2 regions of the Martelella mangrovi genome follow, and region 2 is predicted to be linked to the other one. Evidence: predicted binding sites of a transcription regulator. Region 2 holds the regulator's gene; the other holds the start of a gene.

Region 1 (7,351 bases), on a different contig from region 2:
ATGTTCGCCATCAATCGGATCGGAAAACAGCGGCAGCGGTTTCGGCGCGCGGATTGCCTTCACCCGCCACAGCGCATCGCGGCGGGATAGACCGGCATCGGCAAAGGCGTCGGCCTCAGCGAGGCGCTCCAGCACCGCAGGCAAAAGGCCGGCGCGCAGCCACACGTCTTCCGGCGTCTGATAGCCGTTGCCGCGCGCGGTCTCCAGCCATTCGGCATCCTCCTTTTTCAGGCCTTTGATCTGGCGGAAGCCGAGGCGCAGCGCATGAGCGCCATCGGCGCGGCGCTCCAGCGTGCAGTCCCAGGCGCTGTGGTTGACGGAGACGGGGCGCACCTCCACCTGATGCTCGCGGGCATCGCGCACGATCTGGGCCGGGGCGTAAAAGCCCATCGGCTGGGAGTTCAAAAGCGCGCAGGCAAAAACCGCCGGATAATGGCATTTCAGCCAGGCCGATACATAGGTGAGCATGGCAAAGGCGGCCGCATGGCTTTCGGGAAAGCCGTAATCGGCAAAGCCCTTGATCTGGGCAAAGCAGCGTTCGGCGAAATCGCGTTCATAGCCATTGTCGAGCATGCCGTTGATGAACTGTGTCTCGAAGGCGCCGATCGTGCCCACATGGCGGAAGCTTGCCAGCGAGCGGCGCAGCCGGTCGGCATCTTCGGCGGAAAAGCCGGCAGCGACCACGGCAATCATCATCGCCTGTTCCTGAAACAGCGGCACGCCCTTCGTCCTTTTCAGAACGTCGCGCAATTCCGTCTTCGGATAGGTGACCTCCTCATGCCCCTGTCGCCGCCGGAGATAGGGCTGCACCATGCCGCCCTGGATCGGTCCGGGGCGGACAATCGCCACCTCGATGACGAGGTCGTAAAAGGTTTCGGGCTTCATGCGCGGCAGGAAGTTCATCTGGGCGCGGCTTTCCACCTGAAACACGCCGATGGCATCGGCGTTTTGCAGCATGTCATAGGTTGCCGCATCCTCCTGCGGCACCTCGGCAATGGTCAGCGGGCGATTGTAATGCGCCTTTAAAAGATCGAAGCTTTTTTGCAGGCAGGTCAGCATGCCGAGGCTTAAGACATCGACCTTGAGAATGTTCAGCGCATCGATATCGTCCTTGTCCCATTCGATCACGGTGCGGTTTTCCATGGCGGCATTTTCGATGGGACAGAGTTCGTCGAGCCGGTCGCGGGTGATGACGAAGCCGCCGACATGCTGGGAGAGATGGCGGGGAAAGCCGATGATCTCGCCAATCAGGCGGATGGTCTGGGCAAGCCTGCGGTCGGAGGCGTCCAGACCGACCTCGCGCAGGCGCTCCGGCTCCGCGCCCTTGCTGGAAATGCCCCAGATCTGGCCGGAAAGGGCAGCGGTGACATCGCTGGAAAGCCCCATCACCTTGCCCACTTCGCGAATGGCCGCGCGCGAGCGGAAATGAATGACGGTGGCGCACAGTCCGGCATGGTCGCGGCCATATTTGTCGTAAATATACTGGATGACGGTTTCGCGCTTTTCATGCTCGAAATCGACATCGATATCCGGTGGCTCGCCGCGATGGCGGGAGACGAAACGCTCGAACACCATGGAAATCATGTCCGGGCTGACATCGGTGATGCCGAGCGCGAAACAGAGGATGGAATTGGCCGCCGAACCGCGTCCCTGGCACAGAATGCCTGTCTTGCGCGCATACATGACGATGTCGTGGACGGTGAGAAAATAGGCGGCAAAGCCGAGTTCATTGACCAGCGCCAGCTCTTTTTCGGCAAGCTGGCGGTGGCGCTCGGGAATGCCCGCCGGGTTGCGGCGTTTCAGCCCCTCCCAGGTCAGCCGTGCCAGGCGTGCCTGCGGGGCTTCGCCACGTGTGATTTCCGCCGGGTAGTTATAGGAAAGCTCGCTCAGGTCGAAGGTCAGCCGTGCGGCGATTTCCATGGTGCGGCGGATTGCGGCCGGATGGTCGCGGAAGATATGCGCCATTTCATCCGCGCTTTTCAGCCGCCGCTCGGCATTCGGCAAGGCCCGGTGGCCGATTTCATCAATGGTGATGTGGTGGCGCATGCAGGTCAACACATCGGCAAGCTGGCGGCGGCTGGCATGGTGCATCAGCACGTCGCCGACGGCGACCATCGGCGCGCCGGTCTTGTGCGACAGGGCGGCGACGGCCTTCAGCCATGCCTGGTCGGAACCGTCATAACGGGGGGCAGCCCCGGTAAACACATGGCCGGGAAAGCGCCGGGCCGCCTGTGCGATATGGTCTTCACTCTCCGCCGTCCTGTCCGTGGCGGGCGGCAGCGCAATCAGGATGGAGCCTTCGGCCCCGTCCAGCATGTCGGAAAGATAAAGCAGGCATTCGCCCTTTTGCGTGCGCAGCTTGCCACGGCTCAAAAGCCGCACGAGCTTCTGATAGGCGGGCTTGTCGCGGGGCAGGGCAATGAAATCGACCGGGCTGTCGGAAAGCACCAGACGGCAGCCGACAATCAGGCGTGGCAGGCGCGGCAGACGGAGGGACTGGGTCTGCTCCGGCGTAGAGGGCTGCTGCGGGGCGGTCTCGTTTATGGGCACGCGCGAGGACGGGTCGAGGCGTTTTTTGCTGCCCGTTTCACCTTCTTCCGGAGGCGTTTCCAGCCGGTGGCGGATTTCCTTCAACTCCCGAAAGCCGCGCACGACGCCTGCCAGCGAATTGCGGTCGGTTATCGCAATGGCGGCAAGCCCCAGGGTTGCGGCGCGTGCCACCATTTCCTCCGGGTGCGAGGCGCCGGTGAGGAAGGTGAAATTGGTGGTGACGCAGAGTTCGGCATAATCCATGACGGCCTCACGCAAACAGGCCGTGCACGAACCAGCCGGGAGCCTGCGGCGTGTGATACATCCACAGTCGCAGGCCCTGACGGGTTTCCACCTTCCAGTAATCGCGCAACCCCGAGCGCCAGCTCTCATCCGGCCGCCACCATTCCGGCGCGATCCGCTCCGGGCCGGTTGTGCTCGCCGTTTCAAGGCGCATGCGCCGCCAGGAAAAACGCGAAGGCGGGCGGCGGGCGGGCGCCGCGGTGATCGGCTCGGGGGCAAAAAGCTTCAGCGGGCGGGGGCGGGGGGCATGCCAGTCCATATCGATCCGCCCGGCCGTGGCCGGCAGTTCGGCAAAGCCACGTTCGGGAATATGGCTTTCCACCGGCTGGAAGCGGAGGATATTGTCGATGCCGATCCTGACGCCGAGACGGGTAATCAGGTCGTCCAGCGCATCCGCCGGGGCCGTGCCGCTGTCGCTCAATTGTTCAGCCGGCAGGTTTTCGACAGAGGTCGCCTCAAGCCGCATCCGCTCGATCCCGAAACCGGCGTCGACGGCGGCAACGGACCGTTCGAACAGGCTGAGAATGCGCGCGGCCTCCCGCATTGGCCGGGCCAGCCGCAATTCGCAGGTTTGCGCCGTGGAATCGGCCCGCGTCAGGGTAAGCCGCAACAGCCGTGCTCCGGATTCCCGGGCTTTCAGCTTTTGACAAAGCCTTTCGATGAGGCGCGACAGCGCGGCCATGACATCGTCCATGAGGCCGATGGGGTCCGGCAGCATCATCCTGACGCCGTAATGCGGCGGTTCGGAAAGCGGAGAGACGGTTTCGCCGCGCTGGCCGGTCGCCTGGTCAAGCCGTTCAATTAGCGCCATATCGAAACGCCGCGCCAGCGTTGCCCGCGGCAGGGCGGTGAGATCGGCAATGGTGTTGAGGCCGAGGCGTTTGAGGGCCGTATCGGTCTTCTCATTCGTTCTCAGGGCGGCGACCGGCAGCGGGCCAAGCGCCTGTGCGGTCTTGCCTGCGCCTGCAATGCCGGGCGCGAAATGGGCAAGCGCCCATGCCGCGCCGCGCGTATCGGCAATGCCGATCTTCACGGAAAGCCGGGTGCGGGCAAGGCGGTCTTTCATATCCTCCAGCATCGCCGCCTCGCCGCCGAAAAGATGGGCGGCACCGGTGATGTCGAGCACCAGCCCGTCCTCGCCATCAAGCCCGGCATGCGGCGTGTAGCGCGTGGCCCAGCGCGCCAGCATGGTTAGAAATCGCCGGTCGGCGTCAATATCGGCAGGGCGGGTGACAAGGTCGGGGACATAGGCGCGGGCATCCGCCACGCCCATGCCGCATTCCAGTCCCTGCCGCTCCGCCGCTTCATTCAGCGCATAAAGTCGCTCGTGATTGCTCTGGACGGCGATGATCGCGAACGGCCCCTCAACCGGGCGCAGCCTCAGGGCCCGCTCGCTCGGCAATCTCGGAAACCACATGGATACGACGCGCCGTTTCATCCCAGCCTACGGTCCAGCTTCTATTTGTTCCTGTTTTGTTCTTTATAATGGACCAGTCCTGCAGAGTCGAGTCGGAAGCTGAAAAGCGCGGCTTGCAGAGCCAGCGCGTGGTTGCCGCCTGATTGCCCATGCCCTCGGGAAAAAGTGACAGGCCGATGGTCCTTCCGGTTTCTGCCGCAAGCTGCAAACGGCGGCCGGGGGTGAGCTCAATCGGTCTGTCGAGTTCCATGACGACCAGCCGGACCGCGCCCGAGCGCAGGCCCTCCTCGGCGCAGGCAAGTGTTTCGGTCTGGTCTTTCGTCCGGGCAATGATGAGGTCTTTGGGGTCGAAAAAAGCGGCGGTGCCGACGGGGTTGAGCGTCTCGGAAAACCATTCCGGCTTTACCCACAGCACCGGTCCGCCTGTCTGCCCGGCCAGGCTTGCCGCAAAAAACACGGCACCGGCTCCGGACACATCATGCGCCCGGCCGGCTTTCAACGGAAAAAGGCTTTCAAGGTCATCCTGCATGGGGAGATGATATAGTGATTATCAAGAGAATGAAAAGGGAACAAATGCGCGCACACGGTTGGAAGATTTCACCGTGGAACAGGCGTGCGATCTCCATAGCGCAGCGGCTGAAAAAGTAAGCAAATATTTACAAAAACGTCTCTTGACAGCAATCGGTGAATATGAAAACCTGATTGCGCAAACGGTAAACCAATGATGAGCAAACGATTGCTCAGGCGTTTTGGACAGTTTGCGCCGGGAGGAATATTTTGGCGGACAGGGTGTCGAAACTGCAATCGGCAAGCGCTTACCAGCGCAGCACGATCCGTGATGTCGCGGCGAAAGCGAATGTCAGCGTGACGACGGCTTCGCGGGCGCTCAATGGCACGGGCCGGATGTCTGACGAAACCCGGGAACGCGTGCGTGCTGCGGCTGCCGAACTCGATTACCGGCCGAATTCCATTGCGCGCGGTCTGGTGCAGCAGCGCTCCTTCACGCTCGGCCTTCTGACCAACGATATGTATGGACGTTTTACGCTGCCGGTCGCAGCCGGCCTTTCGTCCGCCATGGCGGATCGCGGGGTTTCGGTTTTTCTGAGCGCCGGCGAATACGAGCCGGACAGCCTCAAGCTGACCCTCGGCGCCATGGAGGAAAAGCGCGTCGACGGTCTGGTGATCACCGGCAAGCGCATCGATCGCGGTCTGCCGATCGAGCTTCCGTCGCTTGGTATGCCGGTGGTCTATGTCTATGCGGCAGCGCCCGAAGGCGCGGTCAGTTTCGTGCCGGACGACACCAATGCGGCCAGGGACGCGGTCCGGCATCTCGTGAACCTCGGGCGCAAAAAGATCGCGCATATTACCGGTCCGCGGGCTTTCAAGGCGGCGAACCTGCGCGAAGCCGGGTGGCGTTCGGCGCTTGCCGAGGCCGGGCTGGAGCCCTTCGGCGAAGCGATGTTTTCCACATGGACGGAGGCGCACGGCTACGCGGCAGCGCATGCGCTGATTGCGGCGGGGGAGCGTCCGGATGCGATTTTCTGCGGCAATGACCAGATTGCCCGCGGCGTCATCGATGCCTTTGCGCTGATGGGGATCAGCGTGCCCGATGATATTGCCATTGTCGGTTTCGACAACTGGGAGGTCTTCGCCGCTGCGACGCGGCCGCCGCTGACGACGGTGGATATGGGGCTTCCGGGCCTTGGACGAAGCGCCGGTCTGGCGCTTCTCGACATGATTGACGGCGAGCCCGTCGCGCCGGGCATCCGCGAGACGCCCTGCACGCTCGTCGTCAGAGAATCCTGCGGTGCAAAACCCGACTGAGCTTTGCGCCGGGAAACCGCCCCGCCAGTGTGAGACGCCGGTTTCAGGGGAGGGAATTGCGCAATTTGCGCAAACGTTGGCTCAAACTGTTTTGAGCGGCAGCATGATTTTTAAACGGGAGGTAATGGAAATGAATATCAGGACTTTTCTAGGCGGCGTGGCGATCGCCGCAATCGCATTGCCCGGGCTTGCCCAGGCGGAAACATTCTCGCTCTGGGTCCGTTCCGACGGCTCGGAATTCATGCCGAAACTGGTCGATGCCTTTAATGCAAAAGGCGAGGACAAGGCCGAACTGCAGATCGTGCCGGTGAATGAGCTGGTGCAGAAATATGCGATTGCCGCTGCCGGCGGCTCCGAGCCGGACGCGCTCTCGCTCGACCTGATCTACACGCCATCCTTTGCCCAGGCCGGGCAACTGAAGGACATGACGGAGTTTGCCAAGTCTTTGCCCTATTACGACCATCTGTCGAAGGCGCATCTGACGGTCGGCACCTATGACGGCAAGATCTACGGCATGCCGTTCTCGGCCGATGCCTCGGTGCTGGTCTGGAACAAGAACCTGTTTGAGGAAGCAGGGCTTGATCCCGACAAGGCACCGACGAACTGGGCGGAGGTCCGTGAGGATGCCGAGGCGGTCTCAGCGCTTGGCGATGAAACTTACGGCTTTTATTTCTCCGGAAATTGCGGCGGCTGCAACATCTTCACCTTCATGCCGCTCGTCTGGGCATCCGGCGGCGTGCTGTTCGAGGATGAAGGCGCGAAGGCAACGGTGACGACGCCGCAGATGAAGGATGCGATCGAGTTTTATCGCGGCATGGTCGAGGACGGGTTGGTGCCGGCAGGTTCACAAACCGATTCCGGCTCGAACTTCTTTGCAGCCTTTGCCGGCGGCAATATCGGCCTCACTCCGTCCGGCTCGTTCGCCATCGGCGCGCTCAACAACCAGTATCCCGACCTTGAATACGGCGTGACCTATCTGCCGGGCAAGGATGGCGACTGGTCCTCCTTTGCCGGCGGTGACAATATTGTGGTCTCGGCGAAGACCGCAGAGGAAAAGATGCCGGCCATCCAGGCCTTCATCGAATTCGCCTATTCGCCGGAGGGGCAGAAGATCCTGGCGCAGAACGGCTCGCTGCCGGTGCGTGACGATGTTGCCGAGCAGGCGCTGGAAGGACTCGATGCCCGCTACATGATCGCGGCCGAGGCCATGGCCAAGGGCAAGACGCCCTACAGCCCGGTCTTCAACGATCTGATCAACTCGCTGAACGGCCCCTGGAT
Region 2 (7,351 bases):
CGTCGATTTCGGTTTTCTTTCCTATTTCGACGGGATCGGCGCAGTGGGGTTCTTCTATGGCGCGCCAGACGCGGTTCCGGGTGATCTTCATACGCGGGAGACAAGCCGCCCTCAGTCCATTGGCCTGTTCATGCGCCACAGGGTCGAAAGCCTGCGCGATACGATTGCCGGGCGCATTCGCGCTGTCCTGCCAGACGAATCGGGGGCTTTCGCCAATGCGATCATCACCGGGCAGCGTCGCGCCATGAATGATGACACGCTGGACGCGCTGCGCAATGCCGGCCTTGCCCATGTCATCGCCATTTCGGGGCTGCACATGGCGCTCGCCGCCGGTATCTTCTTTTCAAGCCTGCGTCTTTTTCTGTCTTTTTCGCCAAAGGCGGCAGAGGCGATCGCCACCAAGAAGCTTGCCGCTATGGCCGCGATCGGGGCTGCCGGGTTCTATCTTGCGATTTCGGGCATGCAGGTCTCGGCGCAGCGCGCTTTCATCATGTTGGCGATCATGCTGCTTGCCGCCGTTGCCGACCGTCCGGCCATCAGTATGCGCAATGTCGCTCTTGCGGGGTTTGTCATCCTCGCGGTTTCGCCGTCGGAAGCTGTCGGCCCCGGCATGCAGATGTCGTTTGCCGCAACACTGGCGCTGATTGCGGGCTACAGCTTCTGGCAGCGTCGCGAATATGCTCGCCCGGCGTCGATGCCGGCCGGCACAGTGATCCGCATCGTCATGCTGGGTGCTTTCGGTATTGTGTTGACCGCACTGATCGGTGGGCTTTCGACAGCGCCGATTGCCATGGCGCATTTTCAGCGGATTGCCGGCTACGGTCTGCTCGGCAATCTGCTCGCCATGCCGATTGTCACCTTTCTGGTCATGCCCTCCGGCCTGCTGGCCATGCTGGCAATGCCGCTTAACCTGCACGGCCCCTTTCTTCTGGCCATGGGCTGGGGGCTCGACCGGGTGATTGCCATTGCGGAATGGGTCGATGGTCTTGGTGGCGCGCTCGATACCAGTGCGATGCCCCGCGGATTTCTGCTGCTTTTCCTTGTCGGGTTCATGCTGCTGGTTCTGCTGCGCACCCGTCTCAGGCTTGTCGGACTGGTGCCGATGGCAATTGCCTTTGCCTTGCCCGCCTTTTCTCAAGGCGACCGGTCGCCGCTTCTGCTTGTCTCCGAAGACGGTGCATTGGTTGCGATCGTCACCGGTGATACAGCCGCGCTCAGCAAGCGCCGTCCGCCTTCCTTCATCTTCGATCAGTGGCAGAGCGCACTTGCCATCAGCGCCACACGGCCGCCGAGCGAAACCGAAAGCAACGCTGCGATACTGAAAGACGCGGACCGGTTCGACCGCCTGGATGCTGGACAAATCACCAATGCAAGCACCGCCCTTGCCGAGGATATAAAGGCCGCGCGGACGCAATCCGGTATGTTCATCTGTGAAAAGAGCGAATGGTGTGTGGCATCGCTTCCCGGCAGCGGCCTGACCGTCGCACAAATATTCCGGCCCGCGCTCGTAGGCCCTGCCTGCGATCACGCAGACATCATTGTCAGCGTTTACCGGCCCGGTTTTCAGGCGTGCCGTTCGCCTGGTTTTCTCATCACACCAGCACTGCGCCGCCAAACCGGCACCTTGCAGTTTACTGTCCAAGATACCGATGGTTCAAAATCAAGAAATGGTAACACCACGTCCTCAGAGCCTAACCCGACCGGCTCCTGTGTGAGAACCCACGTTTCCGTCACGCCCGCCATTACGGCAGTAAAACGTCAATGGAACCAACACCGCCTCTATAACTGGCGTTCCGATTCGTATGCCGATCCTGTCAGCCTGCCGAAAACCCTCGATTTCTTCAGTGGTAGCGGCGGATCAGGCCGACAAGCTTGCCCTGAACCTTGACCTGATCGGCAGCAAATATCCGGGTTTCATAGGCCGGATTGGCGGCTTCCAGCGCAATCGACGCGCCCTTGCGGCGGAAGCGCTTCAGTGTCGCTTCCTCGTCATTCACCAGCGCCACGACAATATCGCCCGGGGCGGCCGTGTTGATATTGCGGATGACCACCGTGTCACCGTCGAATATCCCGGCTTCGATCATCGAATCGCCCTTAACTTCCAGCGCATAATGTTCGCCGGTTCCCAGCATCTCGGCCGGAACCGCAATTGCGTGGGTGTTTTCCTGTATGGCCGAGATCGGAACACCGGCTGCAATCCGCCCCATGACGGGGATATCGGTCGAGCCGCTGTCATTTCCGGCAGCCGGTGTTTTGCTTTCGGCAGGCGTCTTGCCGAGGCTGCCTTCAATCACGCTCGGTGAGAAACCGCGGCGCGGCGGCTGAGAGCCAAGGCTTTCCGGCATGCGCAGAATTTCAAGCGCGCGCGCCCTGTTGGGAAGCCGGCGAATGAAGCCGCGTTCCTCCAGCGCCGTGATCAATCGGTGAATGCCCGATTTGGACGCCAGATCCAGGGCTTCCTTCATTTCATCGAAAGACGGGGGAATGCCTGTCTCCTTCATCCGTTCATGGATGAAATACAGCAGTTCCTGTTGTTTACGAGTCAGCATTTGCAGCCCCTTGCCTTCGAAACAAATACAGAACGTTTATATCTGTTCTATCTGTGTTCCGCAAGCTGGAAATAGCAGAGCGGCCTCGATTGCGGTCAATGGAGGCATGAAGGCGGGCGGAAAGGGGTGAGTTAGAAAGTGTTGTTTCAATTTCGAAAGGAGAAAATTCTCGGCAAACAATGGTGAGCGCGCAGGGGTTCGAACCCTGGACCTACTGATTAAAAGTCAGTTGCTCTACCAGCTGAGCTACGCGCTCCCGAGCCCGGCGCCTGTTGAAGGGCCAGCGGAAAGTGGGCGGAACATAGAAAGGGTCTTGCAGAAGGTCAACCCGGAAATTCGGCTCCAAGGCGACAATTTGATGTCGGGGGCGATGCGCGGAAAGGTGATTGGAATTCAACGCCGCTGTGGTTTAAGGAACCGGCAGTTTACGGTCCGCCTTTCAGGCGGTTATCTGCTGGTGCCGGACGCGCTTTCGCCAACGGCCGAGTGACAAGAGGATTTCAGGTGTCGATCGGTGATATTTCCCTGTTGACGGCGCTTCTTGCCGGTGCGCTTTCGTTTCTCTCACCCTGCGTTTTGCCGCTGGTGCCGCCTTATCTTTGCTACATGGCGGGCATTTCGATCGATCAGTTCAGGGGAGACACCTCCGTCCGCCCGGCGCGTGTATTGTTGCCGGCGCTGTTCTTTACGCTCGGCTTTGCGACGATTTTCGTGGCGCTCGGGGCAGGGGCCTCGTCCATCGGTCAGTTGTTGCGTCAATATATCGATATTCTGGCCAAGGTCGGCGGTGTGATCATCATCATCATGGGGCTGAACTTCCTTGGTGTGCTGAAAATCCCCTTCCTGTCGCGTGAGGCGCGGTTTCATGGCGGCGGCAAGCCGGCGAGCATGTCCGGCGCCTATGTCATGGGGCTGGCCTTTGCTTTCGGCTGGACGCCCTGCATCGGACCGGTTCTGGGGGCCATTCTCGCTGTCGCGGCCACGCGCGATACGGTTTCCAACGGCGCGGTGCTGCTGGCGATCTATTCGCTTGGCCTTGCCGTGCCGTTCTGGATTGCCGCGCTTTTTTCCGGCGCCTTCATGCGCTTCCTGTCGCGGTTCCGCAAACATCTGGGCACGATTGAAAAAATCATGGGCGTGCTGCTGATTCTCACCGGCCTTGCCTTTCTTTTCGGCTTTATTGCCGATATGGCGATCTGGTTCCAGCAGACCTTTCCCGTTCTATCGCAGATCGGCTAGGGCCTGCGAAGCCCGGGTTTTGCGCCATGTCAGACATTCTAGGGCTTCTCTTTCCGTTCTTCGGACTGATTGCCGCAGGCTTTATCGCCGCCAGGCTCATCCGGCAGCCGGAATCCGGTCTTGTCTGGCTCAACGTATTCATCGTCTATGCCGCATTGCCGGCCTTGTTCTTCAAGCTTGTTTCGAACACGCCTTTCGACCAACTGACCCGGCTTGATTTCATCTCCGTTGATCTGCTGGCGACCTATGCCGTGTTTTCGCTGCTGTTTGCCGCCGGCTACTTCTGGAAACGCAACGGCGTGCGCGAGAGCACGATCCAGGCCTTTGCAGGGGCTTACGGCAATATCGGCTATATGGGGCCGGGCCTTGCCATTCTGGCGCTTGGCGAAGCGGCGGCCGTTCCCGTCGCCTTGATCGTGTGCTTTGAAAATGCGCTGCATTTCATCGTCGCACCGTCGATAATGGCGGTGGCGGATGGTGGTGCGGTGCGCAAGGCATCACTTGCCCGCCAGGTGCTGACAAAGGCGCTGCTGCACCCCTTCATCATTGCAACCGCTCTGGGTTTTGCCGTTGCTGCGAGCGGGGTTCAGCCGCCCGATGCGTTCAACCGGCTGGTGGACTATCTTGCACAGGCTGCTGCCCCTTGCGCGCTTTTTGCCATGGGGGTGACGCTTGCTCTGCGCCCGGTAAAGCGCGTGCCGGTGGAAATCGGCTATATCGTTCCGGCCAAGCTTATCTTACATCCGGTGCTGGTCTATGCCTTCATGATGCTGCATGGCGGCTTCGATCCGGTGTGGGTGGAAGCCGCCGTGCTTCTTGCAGCCTTGCCGACGGCCACCAATGTCTTCGTGATCGCCCAGCAATACGGCATCTGGTACGAGCGGGCCTCCGCCACCATCCTGATCACCACAATCTGTTCGGCGGCAACGCTGGCCGGTCTTCTGCTTCTGATCGACGCCACCGCCCTGCCGTTATAGACCCTGCCGCTATAGGCAAGGGCTAAAACAGGCTTCAGCCGGCGAATAATTCCTTGATCCCCCTGAGGGGCTGAACGCCTTCGCGCATGGCAAACTGGCGCAGCGGCGGCACGGCCGACAGCATGTAGAGGCCGGCGGAACGGGCAAGCTGCGCGGGAATGAAATCGGCAAGCAGCGAGCGGTTCAGAAGGTCGACGCTGGCCGTTCTGCTCCAGACATCGGACTTGCGCAGAAAATCATAGCGCTCGCCGGTTCTGGCGGAAATTTTCGCGCCGTCGATACCGTCCAGCATGCGGGCAAGGCGCATGATGTCGCGCAACGAAAGGTTGAGCCCCTGGGCGCCAATCGGCGGAAAGGCGTGGGCCGCCTCGCCGACAAGAACCGTACGGCCCTTGCCGAAACGGTTCGCAACCATGGAGGAAAGCGGCCATTTCTGCACCGGTCCCTCAATGGTGACCGCGCCCAGAAGCGATTGCATGCGTTCCTCGATCGCCGCCGCGATTTCAGCCTCCGGCCGCGCCGCCATGTCTTCGGCAGCCGGCGTGTCCATCACCCAGACCAGGCTGGAGCGGTTCTTCGCCGGCAGCGGCACCTGCGTGAACGGACCGCCACGGGTGTGAAATTCCGTCGAGATATCGTCATGGGCAAGTGCGTGGCTGAAATTCAGCACGACAGCCGATTGCTTGTAGGACCACTGGCGCACGCCGATCCCGGCATTTTCACGCACTTTCGAACGCCGGCCGTCGGAGCCGACGATAAGTTCGGCAGAAAATGTCTCGCCACCGGCAAGCGTCACCGCAACGCCATCCTTGTCGACGGTAAAATCGTCGGCAATGGTCTCGAAACGGGTAATGTTCGGCTCACTCGCAATCGCTTCGTTCAGCTTGCCGACCAGAACGGTGTTGGGGATGTTGTAGCCGAAGGCTTCGAGATCGATTTCAGCAGAGCGGAAACTGACGGTCGGCGCACGCACCAGCCGTCCCGTGCCGTCAATGATGCGCATGGTCTTCAGCGGTGCGGCTTCCGGCCGGACAGACTGCCACAGGCCGAGCCGGGCAAGCAGTGCGATGGAATGGTCCATCAGCGCCGTTGTGCGATGATCGCCGCCGCTGGGGGAAGGCGCGACCAGCGCGACCCTGCGGCCGGCACGGGCAAGCGCCAGCGCGGAAATCATTCCGGCGGGGCCGCCGCCGATCACGGCAATTTCAAAATCCGACATGCCTGAAACCTCGTCTTCCTGCGATTTGTTCGTTACCGATATAATGCGACCGGGCGCATTTTGCCGTGAAAAATTCTGGAAAATCATGTTTTTTTTGTACGCGGACGCGCTTCTGGTGCATTGTAGGGGTAGAGAAAACCGGGCAATAACCGCCGACACAGTTTTACGGGAAGTGAATGGGTTTGTTCAGCCAGCGTAAAGTACCTTATGCCGAAATCCGGGCGTTCTCCGTCCACATTCTGACGGCATCGGGCTCGTTCCTTGCTTTCCTTGGCGTGGTTGCCGCCGCCGAGGGGCGATTCGTGGCCATGTTCTGGTGGCTCGGCGCCGCTCTGCTGGTCGACGGCATTGACGGGCCGATCGCGCGGCGGCTGAAGGTCAGCGAGGTGCTGCCGAGCTGGTCGGGCGTGATGCTCGACAACATCATCGATTACGTGACCTATGTTCTGCTGCCGGCCTTTGCGCTCTACCAGTCCCATATGATCGGGGAGCCGTTGTCCTTCGTTGCCGCTGCGCTGATCGTCGTCTCCAGCGCGATCTATTATGCCGACAGCGGCATGAAGACGGACGAGAACTTCTTCTCCGGCTTTCCGGTGGTCTGGAACATGGTGGTGTTCTCCTTCTTCGTCATCCAGCCGTCGTCGCTGCTTGCCATGGCGATTGTGGTGCTGTCGGTGGCCCTGACCTTCGCGCCGGTGAATTTTCTGCATCCCGTCCGGGTCAAGCGGCTGCGGCCGCTCAATCTCGGCGTTTTTGCGGTCTGGTGCGTCACCGGCTTCATCGCACTTCTCGCCCGTTTCGATGCGCCGCTCTTCATCGAGGTGCTGTTCGTGGCGAGCGGCGTCTATCTCTACCTTATCGGCATGGTGCTGCAATTCCTGCCCAAACTCGGCTCGCGGGCGGCCGAAACCCGGGCTGAGTTTTGACAAGCGTCAGCACGGCAACCGAATAAAGTCGTTGGGAAACAGGCAAAAGTCATTGCGTTTCAATGAGGGTTCGTGCTTCATTTGTGCGCAATACAGGGGATGTTCTATTTTTTAGTCAATTTCCGGATGTGGTGCCGACAGGATCGGTAGCACCGGGGTTTCGCGTTTTCGGGTGAATACCGGAGGGCAGTTTGAACCAAAATGATAATGATGTGGGCGGATCACTGCTGTCCGTTCAGGGGCTGACAAAATATTTTGGTACCTTCGCTGCCTGCGATGGCATCGATCTCGATATCGATAAGGGTGAAATTCACGCTCTGCTCGGCGAAAACGGCGCCGGCAAATCTACACTTGTGAAAATGCTGTTCGGAGTGCTGGAGCCTTCCGCCGGCGAAATTCTCTGGGAGGGAAAGCCGCAGCGCATTGAAGCCCCTGCCGCTG

What was found. Region 2 encodes LexA, which represses DNA repair genes until DNA is damaged. Its sites were predicted from a motif close to TGTTCNNNNTGTGTTCNG; they were not measured.
Region 1: ABID12_RS10630 (ImuA family protein) is a predicted target of LexA. The motif match lies at 4,804-4,821, and genes of this name have one in related genera.

Annotation. Positions count from the first base shown of each region.
Region 1 is NZ_JBEPLY010000006.1:92,160-99,510, forward strand. Features, by position in the region: gene ABID12_RS10620 (error-prone DNA polymerase) at 1-2,793, opposite strand, end outside; gene ABID12_RS10625 (Y-family DNA polymerase) at 2,801-4,270, opposite strand; gene ABID12_RS10630 (ImuA family protein) at 4,197-4,706, opposite strand; gene ABID12_RS10635 (LacI family DNA-binding transcriptional regulator) at 5,027-6,073, shown strand; gene ABID12_RS10640 (ABC transporter substrate-binding protein) at 6,204-7,351, shown strand, end outside.
Region 2 is NZ_JBEPLY010000005.1:114,058-121,408, forward strand. Features, by position in the region: gene ABID12_RS09470 (ComEC/Rec2 family competence protein) at 1-1,888, shown strand, start outside; gene lexA (transcriptional repressor LexA) at 1,842-2,549, opposite strand; tRNA gene ABID12_RS09480 (tRNA-Lys) at 2,730-2,805, opposite strand; gene ABID12_RS09485 (hypothetical protein) at 2,863-3,039, shown strand; gene ABID12_RS09490 (cytochrome c biogenesis CcdA family protein) at 3,054-3,788, shown strand; gene ABID12_RS09495 (AEC family transporter) at 3,815-4,765, shown strand; gene ABID12_RS09500 (UbiH/UbiF family hydroxylase) at 4,800-5,984, opposite strand; gene pcsA (phosphatidylcholine synthase) at 6,161-6,910, shown strand; gene ABID12_RS09510 (ABC transporter ATP-binding protein) at 7,102-7,351, shown strand, end outside.